3 regions of the Peribacillus sp. YIM B13481 genome follow, and region 1 is predicted to be linked to each of the others. Evidence: riboswitches for the same ligand, from Rfam matches in the RefSeq annotation. Region 1 holds a riboswitch; each other region holds the start of a gene.
What was found. A riboswitch is a leader RNA that binds a small molecule or an ion and turns the genes downstream of it on or off. The one in region 1 is predicted to bind thiamine pyrophosphate.
Positions count from the first base shown of each region.

Region 2: another riboswitch for thiamine pyrophosphate. It lies ahead of tenA (thiaminase II); the one in region 1 lies ahead of ACFX4X_RS02600 (ABC transporter substrate-binding protein).
Region 3: another riboswitch for thiamine pyrophosphate. It lies ahead of tenA (thiaminase II); the one in region 1 lies ahead of ACFX4X_RS02600 (ABC transporter substrate-binding protein).

Region 1 covers NZ_JBHZPE010000002.1:227,770-233,807, forward strand. The annotation lists gene ACFX4X_RS02590 (ABC transporter permease) at 1-186, opposite strand, end outside; gene ACFX4X_RS02595 (thiamine-binding protein) at 183-467, opposite strand; gene ACFX4X_RS02600 (ABC transporter substrate-binding protein) at 479-1,483, opposite strand; TPP riboswitch at 1,618-1,727, opposite strand; gene ACFX4X_RS02605 (protein-glutamine gamma-glutamyltransferase) at 1,996-2,823, shown strand; gene rarD (EamA family transporter RarD) at 2,914-3,843, opposite strand; gene ACFX4X_RS02615 (amidohydrolase) at 3,918-5,519, opposite strand; gene mbcS (acyl-CoA synthetase MbcS) at 5,666-6,038, opposite strand, start outside.
Region 2 covers NZ_JBHZPE010000019.1:53,043-59,080, forward strand. The annotation lists gene thiE (thiamine phosphate synthase) at 1-144, opposite strand, end outside; gene thiM (hydroxyethylthiazole kinase) at 125-940, opposite strand; gene thiD (bifunctional hydroxymethylpyrimidine kinase/phosphomethylpyrimidine kinase) at 937-1,743, opposite strand; gene thiW (energy coupling factor transporter S component ThiW) at 1,712-2,233, opposite strand; gene tenA (thiaminase II) at 2,249-2,938, opposite strand; TPP riboswitch at 3,033-3,137, opposite strand; SAM riboswitch class I at 3,297-3,401, shown strand; gene ACFX4X_RS13035 (Fur-regulated basic protein FbpA) at 3,578-3,766, shown strand; gene ACFX4X_RS13040 (aspartyl-phosphate phosphatase Spo0E family protein) at 4,018-4,212, shown strand; gene ACFX4X_RS13045 (GNAT family N-acetyltransferase) at 4,282-4,788, opposite strand; gene ACFX4X_RS13050 (DUF459 domain-containing protein) at 5,012-5,713, shown strand; gene ACFX4X_RS13055 (MFS transporter) at 5,841-6,038, shown strand, end outside.
Region 3 covers NZ_JBHZPE010000026.1:11,742-17,779, forward strand. The annotation lists gene ACFX4X_RS15285 (thiamine phosphate synthase) at 1-93, opposite strand, end outside; gene ACFX4X_RS15290 (energy-coupling factor transporter transmembrane component T family protein) at 134-910, opposite strand; gene ACFX4X_RS15295 (ABC transporter ATP-binding protein) at 927-2,387, opposite strand; gene ACFX4X_RS15300 (ECF transporter S component) at 2,400-2,984, opposite strand; gene tenA (thiaminase II) at 2,998-3,681, opposite strand; TPP riboswitch at 3,818-3,945, opposite strand; gene ACFX4X_RS15310 (NADH:flavin oxidoreductase) at 4,583-5,623, opposite strand; gene ACFX4X_RS15315 (SDR family NAD(P)-dependent oxidoreductase) at 5,781-6,038, opposite strand, start outside.

The DNA of each region.
Region 1 (6,038 bases):
AGTTGTTGATATAAGGTGTCCAAAAAGATTACGGGACGACTCAATTCCTTCAATGAAAATGGCTGATGGAGCGGGAAGCAGCCATTTTTCAACCTTTAATAAGACTGTCATTGACTCCCATACTATCAGCAAACATAATAAAAGAAAGAAGGGAGCCCCCTTCTTCCAAATTCCCCTTTTGATCATGCCCGATATTTCTCCGTTAACGTATCCATCGTAATCCCGCTTGGCTGATATAGTATCTTCACTTGGGAAATGACATTCGGCGAGCCTAATTCAATCATTCTTACATTCATTTTTTCTATCACGGCAAAAAGCTCGGATAGCTCACCCTCCATTGTTGTTTCTAGCGGGTGAACCTCATACTTGACACCTGATTCATCAATGATCTTGATTGCTTCATCGACCATGGGGATGACATTTTCCCCTTTAGGAATGATTTGTATACTAATTAATGAATTGGCCATTGTATTTCCTCCTATTTTGGTAAAAATTCATTGGTAAATGCCTTTTCAGGATTGAAATCACCTTCAAGAAGCTTATTTTCCTTCATCCAATCACTATAATTCTTCCAGATTTCAAGCTTTTGTTCACCCCAACGCGGAGCATCATCCTGATACTTATCTGCAAGCCACTCCTGGCTTTTCTTCACTAGTTTTGGATCTAGATCAGGTGCAGACTTAATTAATATGTCCGCTGCATCATCAGGATTCTTAATTGCAAACTGGTACCCTTTCGAAGCTGCATGAACGAATGCTTTAACAGTCTCAGGATCCTCTTTTATCATCTTTTCATTTGTTGTCAAAACAGGCGTATAGTAATCCAGCTTATCAGAGTATTCGGTTAAGTAAACCATATTAAGCTTTTCATTCCGCAACTCAGCCTCGATACCTGTCCACCCATAATAAATCCAGGCGAAATCTATATCCCTTTTAACCGAAGTGAAAAAATCTGTGTCCCCTGTATTCACTATATCCACTTTATTTACATCGGCATTTTCTTTTTTCATAAGTGAATCAATAATGGCCTTTTCAACTGGAGACCCCCAGCCACCATACGTTTTCCCTTCAAAATCCTTGGGAGTTTTAATGTTTTTTGCCGCAGGTGAAGCGAATCCAGAGGTATTATGCTGGATGACAGCAGCTAGCGAAACAATCGGAACGCCTTGCACGCGGGCCTGCGTAATGCCCTCCTGGTAGCTCACGCCAAATTCAGATTTCCCTGAAGCCACAAGTTTATCAGCTCCAGCTTCGCCTGGCATGATAATTTCCACATCCAGACCTTGTTCTTTGAAATACCCTTTTTCCTTGGCTACATACAATCCTGTATGGTTTGTATTCGGTGTCCAATCAAGCACGACCGATACCTTTTTTAATTCTTTATTGCCTTCTTTTTTAGATGATTCTTCTTTTTCATTAGTTCCGCCTGCCCCACATCCAGCCAAAAGGAACAACGAAGTTAACAGTGGTAAGAATTTATTCAAACTATTATCCTCCTACACATCATATAAGATCCATATGCCGAAACCATAATGAGGCGCCAGGGTCCATTCCAATACCGGTAAAAAAACAAAAAACGCCCGAAGATGAATTCGGACGCTTAACATACAAAACAGAAAGTCAGTAATAATATGTTCCCTCCGCTGGCATCATCCAGATCAGGTTCAAAGAGTCAGCATCTAAAGGACGCAATCTCAGCCAGCAGTACTGGCCCCCCTACATTTCTCGCACATATGAACTTTTCTCTCCCATTATATCAATTCATGGGGAAAAAGGAATACTAATTTGCTTCTTCTCATTAATTGGAAAGGTTTCCCTTGCGTTAAAGGATATCTAGCAAAACATCATGCCATTCCAATCATTCTCGTTTACGTGCCTGACACGTTCAAAGAGTCATTTCCTTGCAGGTATTCATATAATGAGCATAACCTGTGGACATTTTTTGTGTACTGGTTTTATAAGCCCTTAATTTCAAAAGCAAAAGGTGGATATGATCATGATAAAGATTAATCACAAATTATTAGATGTCAGTCACATCCAACCAGGTATAGCATCTGCTAAATCGCTTGAAATTCTCCAATTGCTAGCGGAAGATTCTAACATTTTTGAATATCGGAGCTTTGGATACCTTAATTTCGATATACAACTGAGGCACCGAGTCATCGAGGCAGCTTTTGCGTTGGATAAAAGTGATGCAGAATTTTCCACACTTGAGGAATCGGCATCCAATAAACAATATTGGCGCCTTTCAAAGGATGGCACTTTTACCCTTCAGCCAGGGATTGCCCCTCATGTTGCACTCCTGGACATTTTCTTGAATGGAACGCTTTACGCTTTCGAATGCGGTACAGCGATAGTCGTCACTTTTTTAAAGGCCATTTTGGATTTAATCGGCCCTAGGAATTTCGACTATCTTTTTTCAAGCCTATTTCTATATGACTGGCGCCCTCCGAAGAATATGGCTCTTCATGTTCATCAAGGAACGGATTATTTACCAGGGGATTGCCTTTACTTCAAAAACCCTGATCACGATGAGGAAACACCTGAATGGCAAGGTGAGAATGCAATATTATTAGGAGAAGACCTCTTTTATGGCCACAGGATCGGGATTACCAATGCACAGGGTATCATCGATGAACTAAATAGCAATAGAAAGCCGAATGCCGCCATCTCAGCATTCCTGACAAAGCATATCATTAGCCTGGATAGTTCCTACTATAGACAATTCCAACCAACTATCTCCCGTGCAAAGCCCGTTCACGGTCTTGTCAGCCTATCTGATTTGATTGTTTCTGAAATAGGTCCGAGGATTTATCTTTCATGACTCAAGCAATTCTCCTGCCGTAAAACCGGTTTCTTTAAATATAGGCAAAAAAAATGCTTGGGGATGGAACCACCAAGCATTTTTTCTTATTCACGCACCGATGTTCCCTTTGCCTTTAAACCTGCGTGCACTTGCCTGACCCCATTTCGTAATGGATAGTGTATAAACAGCCAAGGCTGACCATATGAACAAAAAGGCTAAAAGATGCGCTTTTGTAAAACTTTCGTGATAGACGAATACCCCGATCAGTAAGGATAAGGTCGGAGCGATATACTGAAAAATCCCAAGCATCGATAACGGGATCTTCTCCGCCCCCTTTGCAAAATATAAAAGAGGCAAGGCCGTAACAATCCCACCGCCCACCAACAGCAAGCTTGTGCTTCCTGCTGTAAAGAATTGCATTTCTGATTGGTTCATCAAGTATATCAGGTAACCCAGGGCAAGAGGCGTTACCATCATCGTTTCGAGCGTCAGCCCGATCGCCGATTCGGCTTTGATCATTTTTTTTGCCAGGCCGTATAATCCAAAGGTCATGGCCAAAACAAGAGAGACCCACGGGATCGTACCGAAATGAATGCCTAGGATCAAGACCCCGATTCCTGCAAGCAGGAACGACATGATCTGTGCCCCGCTCAATTTTTCTTTTAAAACTATCACTCCCAATAGTACACTGACTAGCGGATTGATATAATATCCAAGGCTCGTGTCAAGGATCCGTCCTGAGTTAACGGCCCAGATGAACACTCCCCAATTAGCTGTAACGAGCAGTGAGGCCGTTAGTAACGCCGCAAAGAGTTTGGGATTTCCCAATATGTTTTTGACATAATCAAGAAACGCTTGTCGTTTTTTCATGAACATCAATAAAACCAGCATGAAGACGAAAGACCATAATACCCTCTGAGCCAAGATTTCTGTAGCTCCGACTCCCTGAAGGAACTTCCAGTAAATTGGCACGACTCCCCACATCATATAAGAAAGGGCTGCATAGATCGCCCCTTCTTTTTGTTCATCCACTTTCATAACCTGCCTTCTTTCCATTAATTCCTTTATCGAATTCTAACTATTTTGCGTATCCATTTCTTTTTTTGCAACTGTTATTTTTTATCATACATGATTCTGTCATCTATGACCGTCATGACCGCCTCAACTTTCAGGAGATCATCCGGCACAACAGCAAAGACATCCAGATTAAACACGGTAAAATCTGCATCGTACCCTTTGATGATCTGACCGCGGCGTTTTTCCTGGCCGATAGCTGCAGCACTCCCTTTTGTATAAAGTGCGAAGGCATCATGAACGGAGAGCCTTTCATCCAAGCCATATACGGTACTGTCCTCACTGTTGATTTTCGTCCTTGTGACAGCAGCATGGATGCCCAAAATTGGATTTAATGGCTCTATAGGCGCATCTGACCCTCCTGCACAAATGATGCCCATATTCAAATAGGTTTTCCAGGCATAGGAGGAATCCAATAGATTGGCTGGAACCTTTTCTTCCACCCACGGAAAATCGGACGTGACGAAACCTGGTTGGATATCAAATATGACCTGCAGTTTTGCCGCCCGCTCCAGCAGCTCCGGCCGGACGATCTGCGCATGGATGAGCCGGTCCCTCTGTCCCTCTTTTGGGGGGATGGCTTCAATTGCATTCAAGACGTATTCAAAAGCGAGATCGCCAATGGCATGGACAGCAATCGGCATTCCGGCATCCCTTGCTTTTTTCACCCATTCCTGAAGCTCATGCTCAGTGAATATCGCGACACCGTTCGTATCCCTTTGATCTGCATAGGGTTCGCTTAACAGGGCTGTGCGTCCGCCTAAGGAGCCGTCGGTAAATATCTTCATGCTGTCGAACTTGATATATCGCGTACCTTCTTGATAGCTGCCGCCTGCTTTCAGCATTTCTTCTAACGCTTCGTGATGGACGAGTAAATTGGCGCGAAAGGCCATTTCCCTGTCCTCGATTACCGATTTAAACGCCTGATATGTCGGAAGGAAGCCATTATAGTAATGGAGGTCTTCAGTATGTCCGCCAGTCAAACCTAGCTTATATGCGTCTTCTATGGCCTCTATGAGTGCGTTTTCGATATACTCTTGGTCAATGCCAGGAAGGCTGTCTAAAATCAGGTTCTGCGCCTGGTTTTCTTTAAATAAACCATTTAAACGACCTTCTGGATAGCGGCAGATCACCCCGCCTGACGGTTCTTTTATATCTTCTTTAATACCCGCTTCCAAAAGGGCGCAGGAATTGACCACCAAGGCATGGCGGCAGATCCTTTTCAATACGATGGGATGTTCTGTCGATATCGCGTCAAGCTCATCCCGTAAAATCAATTCAGGACTGGGCCATTCATTTTCATTCCACCCTTCGGCAACAATCCACTTTCCAGCAGGGGTCTTTGAGCACTTTTCCTTCAAGGCATTCATGATGGACTCCCTGCTATCCATCAAAGAGAGGTCTAGACGAAGCAGTCTTTCACCATGCCCGACCAAATGAAGGTGACTATCCACTAACCCTGGCAGCATCGTTTGTCCTTTTAAGTCGATTTCCCTGGAAATATTGCCGGCATATTTACGTTCTAAATAGTCAATGCTGCCGGTATCAACAATTACCCCCTTTTCAGTGAAGAGTGCCTCCACTTGATCTTTTTCTTTAATCATCGTATAAATCGCCCCATTGAACCATAACGTTCCCATCCCGCTCTACACTCCTTATTAAATGATTCTTTCCCTTCAGATATGCAGTAAGTGTACCATCTCAATTCACGGATTCCCATATTTATGATTATGCAAGCCTCTGTTAATAAAAAAACGTCAGCCGGGGGCTGACGGAAATGCTTTCGTTAATTATTAAGTAGTGCTTCTTCCCTTTTCCGTAAATCCACCCGTTTGATTTTACCCGATGTCGTTTTGGGAAGCTCATCTAAAAATTCGATTTTCCTTGGATATTTATATGGAGCAGTCAATTCTTTTACGTGCGATTGAAGCGTTTTGATCAAATCTTGGCTGTCCGGATCGATATCATCCATCAAGACAACATACGCCTTGACCACATTTCCCCTTATTTCATCAGGACTTGCTATAACGGCACACTCTTTCACATATGGATGCTTAACGAGTGCATCTTCCACTTCAAACGGTCCAATGGTATATCCCGAACTGATGATGATATCATCAGTTCGACCCTCAAACCAGAAATAACCATCTTCATCCATT
Region 2 (6,038 bases), on a different contig from region 1:
GAGGGAGGAATTGTTTTTCTCTCTAAGTTGTACGATCGAAACTCCTCCTGAAACCGATTCTGCAATGATTTTGGTCAATTCTTCTATTGCTATCGACTCTTCCGTAACTAAATATAGACTTAAATCAATTTGGGACTTCTTCATTTATTTTCACCTCATGCATCCAGATTTCCTTATCCATTCTTGATATTGCATCCATTAATCGCACTCGAAACGTTCCTGTCCCTTCATCTTCTTGAAGTTTTGCAGCTGCCAGGTCCCCTGAAATGCTCATGGTCGAGATACCGGCAATTGCCGCAGAATAGAAATCGTCCGTGACTCCGGAAAAGGTGCCGATAAGAGCTGTGGCCATGCATCCGGTACCAGTGACATTAGTTAAAAGGAGATTCCCGTTGTCGATAATTGACGTATGTTTTCCGTCGCTGACCGCATCCTTAGCCCCGCTGACCACGATGATACTATTCAATTTATTTGCTGCTTGTGCAGCCAGCTCTGCATTGCTAATCGCTAGTTCCCCTGAATCCACTCCGCGTGTAACGATATCCCCCCCCATCAATCGTAGGATCTCACTCGCATTTCCGCGAATGATTTGGAAAGTAACCTTACTTAGGAGCTCTGTGACTTTCTCTGTCCGATAGGAGGTGGCACCCACTCCCACCGGGTCCAAAATGACTGGGATATTCAGGGCATTTGCCGTCTTGCCGGCAATCTCCATTGCTTCTAAGGCTTTATCATCAATCGTACCGAAATTCAGGACCAATGCATTCGCTAATTTGACCATATCCGCCACTTCACTGGGGCTCGATGTCATTACAGGTGAGCCACCGATGGCAAGGGTGACATTGGCACAGTCGTTGACCGTAACAAAGTTGGTGATTTGGTGAACGAGAGGTTTTCTTTCTCGTACTTTCACGAATAAATCGGCTGCAGCAACATTCATATTAAGTCACTCCGTTCTTTTTTTGAAAATGAATGAAAATGATGGACAGGTCCATGCCCCCTACCGATTGAAAAGCTATTACGTATCGCTTCGGAAATATAGGTCTTGGCCAGTTCAATCGACTCTTTCAATGGCAGTCCATTTGCCAGGTTGGATGTAATGGCGGATGATAGGGTACAGCCTGTACCATGTGTGTTTTGTGTATGAATGCGTTCTCCCTTGATCCATTGGAAGTCAGTTCCATCATAAAAAAGATCGTTTGGATTTCCTGCTGCATGGCCCCCTTTAAGTAAAACGGCTTTAGAACCTAGTTCATGTATGGATATGCATGCCCTGTAAAAATCTTGTTTCGTTCGAATCGACAAGCCAGTAAGGACTTCCGCTTCTGGTACATTCGGGGTTACAAGTGTTGCAAGCGGAAGCAATTCCATTTTTAAGGCAGTGACAGCTTTTTCGTCTAGCAAATGGTGGCCGCTTTTTGAAATCATGACTGGGTCAAGGATAACGATGGAAGGTAAGTAGGTTTTAATGGACGCAGCGACTGTTTTCACTATTTCTTTTGATCCAAGCATTCCTATTTTTACTGCATCGACATGAATATCCTCAAAGATGGCAGCAATTTGATCCGAGATGATAGCTGTTTCGATGGCCTGAACTGAACGCACTTCCATTGTGTTTTGTGCAGTAACAGCTGTAATGGCAGACATTCCAAAGACACCATGTGCAGAAAATGTTTTTAAATCTGCTTGTATTCCAGCACCGCCCCCTGAATCAGAGCCTGCGATGGTTAATGCTGTTTTCATAAAAAATCCCCTTCATATAATTATTTTTTAGAAGTATTTTAAGTAATATGAAAGCTAAAAGCGCACCTGCGAATGAACTAAGCATAAAAGCTGGTAAAAAACCAAAAAGAGCAGCTTTTTCCCCCAATAGGAGGAGTGCAAGTGGATAACAGGATAGGGATCCGAGAATGCCGGTCCCAATCACTTCCCCTAGACAGGCGAATTTCAAGCTTTGTGTTTTTCGATAAAGGACGGCAGCCAATAGTGCACCTATCATGCTGCCAGGAAAGGCGAAAATTGAACCGGTACCAGACATGTTTCTAATGATGGAAACTAATAAAGCTTGTGTTACCGAATAGGCAGGCCCCAATAAAACGGCTGTCAGGACATTTGCCAGATGCTGTATAGGGAAGATTTTAGCAAATCCGACAGGGATGAAAATAATTGAACTGGTCAGAGTCGTTATACCCGTGATCATGGCAGTCAACGTCATTTTCTTGATTGGATTCATCATCATGGCCAATACCTACAGTGGCCAATCTTGTTCATTTTGAACCATATCCCAGAATAAATATTCATATCGGGAAGTCACCAAAAAGTGCTTTTCTAATCTCAGAAGTTCCTTTTCAGGCATGCCTCTTGTTAATTCTTCCAATAAAGCAATCAGCCACTTGTGTGCCTCACCGAATTCAGGAGATGAATAGGACCTTATCCAATCTGCGTAGCGGTTGTTTTCCAATGCTTCACCATTTTGTTTTTTTAATATCAAACCAATTTCATAATAATCCCAAGCACATGGTAGGAGACAAGCGATGAGGTCTGCCAAAGTCCCATGCTGAGCTGCATTTAGCATGTAACCCGTATAGGCTAAAGTGGTAGGCGTAGGTTCTGTTTCTTCCAATTCCTTGGTACTGATTCCGAATTCCGAAGCATATTGCCGATGGATATCCATTTCCACTTGAAGAGTTTCGTTTAAAATACTGGAAAATCTTGCCATGGTTTCGATATTATGAGCTTTGATGACACCTAGAGCAAAAAGCTTGGAATATTCCATGAGATAGATATAGTCCTGCTTCAAATAATAAGAAAATTTTTTTTCAGGTAGCGTGCCGTTTCCAATTGCCTGGACAAAGGGATGTGAATGGTTCCTTTTCCAAATTTCTTTTGCCCGTCCATGAAGTCTTTCACTGAAGGTTTCTAATTTAGTATTCTCCATTGTTCATCCTCCTTTAGAATAGATCCCCTATTTACATCCATAAAAAAAACCGCTCCTGAATACGGAACGGGGTAGATGGATAAAGTCTGCAAATGGACGATATCATCCACTTCCCTCCGCCGGTATGAGCCGGTTCAGGTTCAAAGGGTCCGGAACTAATTCCATCTCAGTCTAAAAAAAGACTCCCCTAGTGGTGTGAATTGTATGTAATTACTGACATCATATCAGAAAGACAAGAAAATGCAACCCACATTTGAAAGGGGAAACCCATTTATGGCAAGTGGAAAAGGAAGAACCAGGTAATTGACTTTTGATGTTTATTGGGATAAAATCATTTCTACATCATTTATATATTGAATTCTTATCCAGAGAGGTGGAGGGACTTGGCCCAAAGAAACCTCGGCAGCAGACCCATTTTGGGAACTGTGCTAAATCCAACAAGCATTTGCTTGGAAGATAAGAAGAGCCGTACGGACACTGTAAGCCTCTTCTTGAATTAGAAGAGGCTTTTATTTTTGCGGAATAACGTTTAGTGGCATACTAGAAAAGGTATATATAATTTGGTGAAATCAAACCGGTTAATACAGTTTAGCTCAACTAGAAGCGGGCTCTATGATGACTAGGAAAGGAGCCATTTACATGGCAGAATTATTTAAGAGGATTGAACAGAGGAAGGCAATGCTTATTGAAGAGTTATTGGCCAATGGAGTATACAAAACCTCTGATGAAAGGCACCTTTATGATGCCCCGTTAAAAGTACTTGAAAATGAATATAAGATTGTAATAAATAGACCTAATAACCAGTCTCCTTCGGAATGGATGACATAGTAATCGATAGGCTATAATCTTGGGATAAGGGATATGATGTAAGCATTCGCAGTCTATACTTGTGGATGCTTTTTTTATTTATGTTTATATAGGGGATGACACAATATATACATATTTAGAAAATGAAATAGGCTTTTTGTCACATTTAAACTGTAAAATTACACATTTGATTTCAAATAAATAGTTGATTTTAACTATAATTTTCATTATGATGAAGGTGTAAAAAAATTGAATAAATGGGAGGTGGCTTGATGCTTTGCCAGAAGGTAACTGTTGAAAAAGTAGAAGAGAAGAGACAAGAAATGATCAAATTGGCGGCAATTTATGGTTTAACAAGTCTTCTAACTGTTCAAGCAAGCCAAGAATTGGATACGCTGTTGAATGCTTTAACAAATAAAAGAGATTCTGAATATTTTTCCCTTAAGAAAGGATATAGGTATTTCTAAATTCTCCATTTCGGCCTCGCTTAATCCGAAAAAGGCTACTGCTCAAGGCAATAGCTTTAAATGAATATTTTAATTATCGACACGTTTCCCAAGTATAATCAAATCTCTTTCAATGCCATCGAGCTCTGCAACTCGAGGAAAATTTGCCCATTTTTCAAACCCGAATTTTGAAAAAAGCTTCAGGCTAGGTATATTGTGGGCAAAAATGAAACCTAATAAAGTTTTCACCCCTAATTTAGGGCTCACTTCAATTGCCTTTTGAATCGAAATTTGTCCGATTCCTTTTCCCCGGAAATAATCATCGATATAAATGCTGATTTCGGCCGTAGAATCATAAGCTGGCCGGCCATAGAAAGATTGAAAGCTCATCCATCCGGCAGTTTGCCCTTCTATAGTAATGATATATAGCGGTCGACTTTCTGAATGATGTTCCTCAAACCATTTAACCCTCGATTGTACGGATACAGGTTCCGTATCTGCCGTGACCATTCTTGAAGCAATTGTCGAATTATATATTTCAACGATTCTGGGTAAATCCGAAAGTGCTGCCTCCCTAAACTCTATGTGCTCTGCCATCATTTAAACTCCTATCTATCATTTATATTCAATCTCCAGAATAAAGGGTATCATCCCGCTTACATAAAGGCCGGTGAATGAAGCCCAATCCATTGAAAGTTTTATATTATCATACACTCTTTACTATTTATCTGACAATTCATTTTTGTATGTTAAAACTACAGATTTTTGGGTATTTAAAATGATGAAATACTTCATAGTAAATAGACAAAAGGAGAAACCAATGAAAAAAGTAGCAGGTTTGTTAATTATTGTACTAGTTATTTGTTTTGCTGCATATAAATTTCAGGCCTCGGAGTCGAAAGATGTGCAAAGGGTAATGGCTTTTGGAGATTCGTTAACCTTTGGAAAAGGGGATAAGGACGGGGAGGGATATGTAGAAGGTCTGGAGGATGAATTGAATAATCCGGAATCGGAACAAAAAGTGAGTTTTTGGAATTACGGTATAAAAGGTCAGGAAACGGATGGGGTCATGAATCAGCTTGATGATTACCGCATTAAATCGAAACTTGATAAAGCCGATACTTTCATCGTTTATATTGGAACCAATGACTTGATCAATAGTAACGGCGGTGACTTGAAGAAAATAAGTGATCGAAAAATCGATGAGGGTAAACGGGAGTATATCAACCATCTTGATAAGATTACTTCGACACTGATAAAGGCAAACGATAAAGCGGATATACTTGTAGTGGGACTGTATAATCCGATTAAAGATAATCAAAAACTTGAAAAGCACATCCAAGATTATAACCAATCAATAATGGGAATAGCGAAAAAGGATAAAAGGATGGTATTCATTCCTACAAATGATCTTTTTGAGAATAAAAAGAAAACCGAGTATTTCAGTGATAAGATTCATCCCAATGAAAAGGGATATCAGCTCATTACGAATCGGATTTTGGAAAGGTATCATTTCAAATGAAAGTAAAAAATGCACAGAAGGCTGAATTATACCCCGGATAACGGACATACATAAAAAAGATTCCCTTATCCGGGTTTTTTTGAGATTGGGACTGTTCCCATTGATTTAATGGCTGCTGTTCTTACTTTTGCTTATGCGGGCGTATTTTACTTTTATCCCTATTTATGCTGAGGCATTAGGTATGACATCTATTACAAGTTATTTCTTTGTAATCTTCGCACTCTTTATAAAACTGTCACGTCCATTTGTTGGAAAACTATTTGATCGTAAAGGAGCAAATCATATAGTCTATCCATTCGTATTAATTTTTATCATAGGTATGATC
Region 3 (6,038 bases), on a different contig from region 1:
ATCAACATGTTCTTGAATGTTTGAAGCGATTTCTACGAACTTTTCAATTGGCTGTTTTCCAGTAGAAATAATATGCAATTCTTGTGCATTCATACTTAGAACCCCTAACTAGTAAACTTGCAATCTCATAAAATCAAATAGGAAGTAACGGGAAATGAACCGATAGATAAAACCCTGCCAACAGCAGGATGATAAAATACAGAATGAATCCATGGTCTTTTATTGAAAACCCAAATTCATAATAGTATGTTCGATCCCGAGTGTCTGTAAATCGCTTCGCCTCCATCGCAACCGCGATTCTGTGAGCACGTCTGATGCTTCCGGATAACAATGGGATGGAATAGGCTTTCATTTTATAATATACCGATCTGATCCCTTTTCCCCTTTCGAAACCGCGTACCTTCATCGCGTTTCGTATCGTTTGTAACTCTTCCATCATGATGGGGATGAGCCTTAAAGCTGCCATGAAACTATAAGCATATTTCGGTTTAAGCTTAACTTGCTGCATTAAGGAATAAAACAAGTTCACAGGTCTCGTCGTCAAGGAAAAAGTTAAACCAAGTGCCGCAAAAAGCAAAGCTCGAAAGCCTACCAGTAATCCCCTCATGAAACTTTCTTCCGTAATCGATATAAGACCCCACTTAAACCAAAGTGTCTCACCTTTACCGAATAAAATCATTGCTAGAGAAGTGGATATAAAAATGAAACAAAAAGGGATTGACAAAAGTAAGATGCGTTTCATCGAATGCCCCGTAAAACACAAAAATAAGAATAAAACACCAATGGTCACATTCATCATATAATTCAGATCATGAATGAATAATGCCACAATGCATAAAACAAGCAATGCGCATAGTTTAAGGCTTGGATTAACCTTATGGAGCCATGTTTCTGCACTTGAAACATTCATCTACATGACACTCCTTTTAAAATGATAAAACTTTGGTCTCCATAAATCCGGATTGCGTGTTGACCTTTTCATCACTTATTACATTTCCGTCTTTAACCGTCCAGATCCTGGTTGCAAAGTTTCTTGAAATATGATCGTCATGAGTTACCATGATCACTGTTGTTCCGCGCCTTCGATATTCCTCAAACCATTCCAGTAATGCAAAGGTATTTTTCGAATCTTGGCCAAAGGTAGGCTCATCCAAGAGAATGATTTTTTTGTCTATGACGATAGAGGCAGCTACGCTTAAGCGACGCTTTTGACCCATTGATAATTGAAATGGATGTTTATCCCGATGGGCCTCTAGGCGGAACACTTCAAGCAATGATTGAACTCTCTCCATTATTTCTTGGTGTGGCCTTTTTCCAATTCGCAATGAATAAGCAATCTCTTCATATACAGAATTTGCAATGAACTGAAACTCAGGATTTTGAAAGACAAACGTCATATGATCGGTTAGATTTTTCACCCTTTTAATAGGGGCTCCCATTAATTCATACGTACCATTCGTTTTTATGAACTGCATCAGTGCATGCAAAAGAGTACTCTTCCCCGCGCCATTTTCTCCCCTGATTACAATCCATTCCCCTGAATGGACCATCAATTCTTCAACCTTGATTTTTTCCTCTTTATTCCGAAAACCGCTAAAGCCCTGCACATGCACTAAGGGTGAACCGTCTGCAAATTGTTGTTCCCGAATGGGGGCATTCTCTTGTATATATTCATCCCAAACACCAGGGAACCAAATTCCATGTTCTTTCATTTCCTTTTTATATAGTGAAAGAATGGTATCTCTTGGACCATCAGCCATGATTTCACCTTCACCGTTAAAAAGCACGATTCGTTCGATGAATTCTAAAACATGGTCGATTTTATGCTCGACGATAATTACCGTTTTGTCTCGACCGACTTCCTTCAACAAACCCCAGATTTCTTTAGTTCCTTCCGGATCAAGCATGGCGGTTGGTTCATCTAAAAATATCACTTCCGGTTCAAGGGCCAATACTGAAGCGATTGCCAGACGCTGTTTCATCCCGCCTGATAATGTTTCTATACTTGTATGGCCTAGGTTCAATCCTACTTTACGAATATGATTTTGGATTTTCTCATTCATTTCTTCTTTAGGGACGGAAAGGTTCTCAAGGACGAAGGCAATTTCCTCATCAGCAAATGGCATGCAAAACTGACTATCAGGGTCTTGAAAAACATATCCCCATGAAGAAGCGCATTTCAATTTCTCCGCTTTCATCGGGACTTCGATGGAATTCGGAATCAATCCGCTTAACACTTGCAAAAGAGTCGACTTACCACATCCTGATGGTCCCAACAATAGAACTTTTTCACCTTTATCAATCGAGACTGATAGGTCCTTGAAAATCAAAGACCCATCACCTGGAAATTTCATTCTTAACTTCTCAACAGAAACGATTGGTTTCATGGCCATCAACCTCTACTTTTGGTCCAGTTCTGCATAATCTTTACTTGAAACGGGACGAACTAGATTAGTTACTCCTGTTGCTTCCAGGACTTTAACTAGATAAAAAGCAGTTACACCTGCAAAGAATATGGAACCCACAAACCTCGCTATCATGAATAACGATAAATTCCAAAGAGTGAGAGCACCTATTTCCCCGTAGGCAAAATCCATTAATACTGATGCAAGGCAGGAAGCTATCGCAGCTAAAACGGCCACCGGCATATTGAATTTTTTATATTTGAACGCCATGAATACCAGTTCAGCGAACAAACCTTGGACCACCCCATATAAGAGTACGGACAGCCCCCATGGTGAACCTAGAAAGAATTCACCTGAAGCTGCAGCTATCTCTGCCAGAAGTGCCACACCCGGTTTCCGTAAAATCAAAAAGGCGACGGGGCCAGCTATAAACCACATTCCATAAATAAGTTGATCTAGATGTAATCCTAATGGTTTAACGGAATAATAAATCGAACCCCAAAGGATATAAACGATTCCAAATGCTACGGCAATCACGATCGTGACTAATATATCCGTTAATTTCAATCCTTTTTTCATATTTCAATCTCCTTTATACTTCTAGTGTTTCCTTATGCACAGGCCATGTCTCTAAACGATAAGCCATTTCCCAAAATGAGTACTCATATTGGCTGCTAAGGATAAAATGCTCCTTCATTCTTTCCTTATCTTCATCTGTTACCTTTTCAGCAATCTCATCAAGCCTCGCAATTTGTTCTTCTACCAAAGAGCGGAACCACTCTCCGCCGTAAGCCGCTATCCATTCTTGATAAATCGGCTCTTCCGGTTTACACTCTTGCAGCTTTTCACCTATTTCATAATACAGCCAATAACATGGCAAGATAGCCGCAATAACGTCACCTAAATGTCCAGAATATGCCGCACGATACATATGGGAAGTGTAAGCATAGGCAGTCGGGGCAGGTTTGAAATTTTCCCGTTCTTCTTTGGTGATGCCTAATCTCTCAGAAAAATTTTCATGAAGCTTCAACTCCGCTTCATATGTTCCCTGTGCGTGGCCGGCAAGCCTGCTTGTTGTATGTAAATCTGTAGCCTTGACTGCTCCTAAAGCTTGAACTCTAGCAAAATGAGATAAATAATAGGCATCCTGCTTGACATAAAAACGAAAACACTCTATTGGCAATGTGCCATCTCCTATTCCTGCAACAAACGGGTGATTAAAGCTAGCTTCCCAAATATGATCAACTTCCTGGCGGATTTCCTCTGAAAACTTCATGTCCATTACCTCCAAATTCTATTTTTTTATGAATGATACGGATAAAAGCCTTTTATAACCCCTTTTTTTTGCAAATAAAAAACCACTTTCTTTAACGTAAAGAAAGTGGTTGTACTTGAAAAAATACAGAAACGTATTGTCCCAGACCCCACTTCCCTACGCTGGTATAAACCAGATCAGGTTCTAAGGGTCTTAAAGTCATACTTTAATCTCAGCTTCTCAGGTAAAATCAGTTTTACCTATAAAGCACCCCTAGTGGTACAAATTGTATATATATTTCATTTGCCTTTATATTAACACGATAAATCCAATTGTCAAACGTATTAGAAAAGTTTTCAATCAAAGATGTTCATTATTAATCTTTTGGATTACTAGTCTTTCAATCTTCTAATACGTTAAGGATGAAGAAAAGAGGATGCCGCAGCCCCCCCATTCTCTATGGAATAATAAGATACTCTTATCCTCTTTTTTTAAGGCTGTTTTCACATACTTTGTTGCTATTTACCAGGTAGTGAGTTGTGGTTGATTTCCCCTCCAGATGCTCGCTTTCCGCGGGGCGGGCGGTGAGCCTCCTCGGCGTAAACGCCTGTGGGGTCTCACGTGTCCTGCTGCTCCCGCAGGAGTCTCGCACTTCTGCTCCAATCAACCTTAAATAGTTTCGTTTTAAAAACAACAATCTTTACGAAAAGAGCCTTTTTTAAAGACAGACATAACAAAATATTAAACATCAAAGTATTGGATAGATTGGATCTACTTAATTTGAATTCATAGTTTTTCGTCTACAATCCCTACAACTTTATCGCTGTCATGAATCTCCATATGCTTCGCTGTGCGGCAATCGTACAGCACTTTTATCCATAAACTCCAGAATGTATCTTGTGTTAACTAATCAAACGGAGGCTTAATGAAGTGTTCTCACTGACTCAGATGTAAAGGGAACCAATTCTGCTGTTCGGCCGTCACGAATCTTGTTTACCCAAGCAGGATCAACCATTAATGCCCGACCCACGGCTACCAGATCAAATTCTTCACGTTCAAGCCTTTCGATTAACCCGTCGATCTTGGTATTTTTGGCACTCTTTCCTTCCGTAAAGTGACTCGTAAAATCGTTATCCAGACCGACTGATCCAACCGTAATCGTCGGTTTACCCGTCAGCTTTTTTGTCCATCCGGCGAGATTCAGATTGGAGCCTTCGAACTCAGGCTCCCAGAAACGGCGGGTCGAGCAGTGGAAAATATCGACGCCCGCATCGGAAAGTGGCGTCAGGAACCGTTCCAGCAGCACCGGCGTTGCTGCCAGTTTCGCTGTAAAATCCGTCTGCTTCCATTGCGAGAACCGCAGCACAATCGGGAATTCCGGTCCGACGGCACGGCGGCAAGCTTCGATGACTTCGACCGCGAAGCGGGTGCGGGCAACCATGTCGCCGCCATAGCTGTCGGTACGCGGGTTCGTTTTCTCCCAGAAGAATTGGTCGATCAAATATCCATGCGCACCGTGAAGCTCAATGCCGTCGAACCCAAGCCGCTTGGCTTCGAATGCTGCCTGCGCAAAGGCTTGAACGATTGCGGCGATATCCAATTCCGAATAATCGCCAACATGGCCTCGCGCACCCATATGCCAAATCTGCGGAATAATCCGTCCGCCTACTTCGTGTACAGCAGCCACGACGTTTGCCCAACCGTTTAATGCAGCTTCGCCATAGAAATGCGGTACATTGGCTTGATTGGACGAATCCGAATGATTAATCACCGTACCTTCTGTCACGATAAGTCCAACGCCATTTTCAGCCCTGCGGCGATAATAGGCGGCCACATCAGGACCAGGCACTCCTTCAGGAGAAAATTGTCTCGTCATCGGTGCCATCACTATACGATTTGCCAGGGTCGTATTTCCGAATGCGAATGGTTTAAACAAGTTTTGAATAGATTGAGAATAATTCATAATTGACCTCCAAATAATTGAAATAGTGTTGTAGAATATATCCGCAACAGATTAGTAATTGCGTTCTTTGCTGAGAGCATCGTTCGGATAAGTTGGGAGCCCTTGGCTGGGTTGTCAGGCCGTAATCAACAGCCAATCCTGGCCGCCCTCCATAAGGTCAATCCCCCGTTCTGTCCTGCATGGATCTGACCATACGGGTCACCATCTTGCGCGGCATTAATCGCGGAATGAACGCCACGAACCGGTTGCGAGCCCCTGGCATTATGAGTGTCTTCCCGCGAAAGAAGCCTCGGTACCCTTCCTCAGCCACCTGCCCGGCCTCCATGATGGCCCCACTCTGGAACAGCTTCGAGGCGCCCATACCCGAACGATCGACGAATCCGGTTGACGTCAGCCCCGGACATAGTGCCGTCAC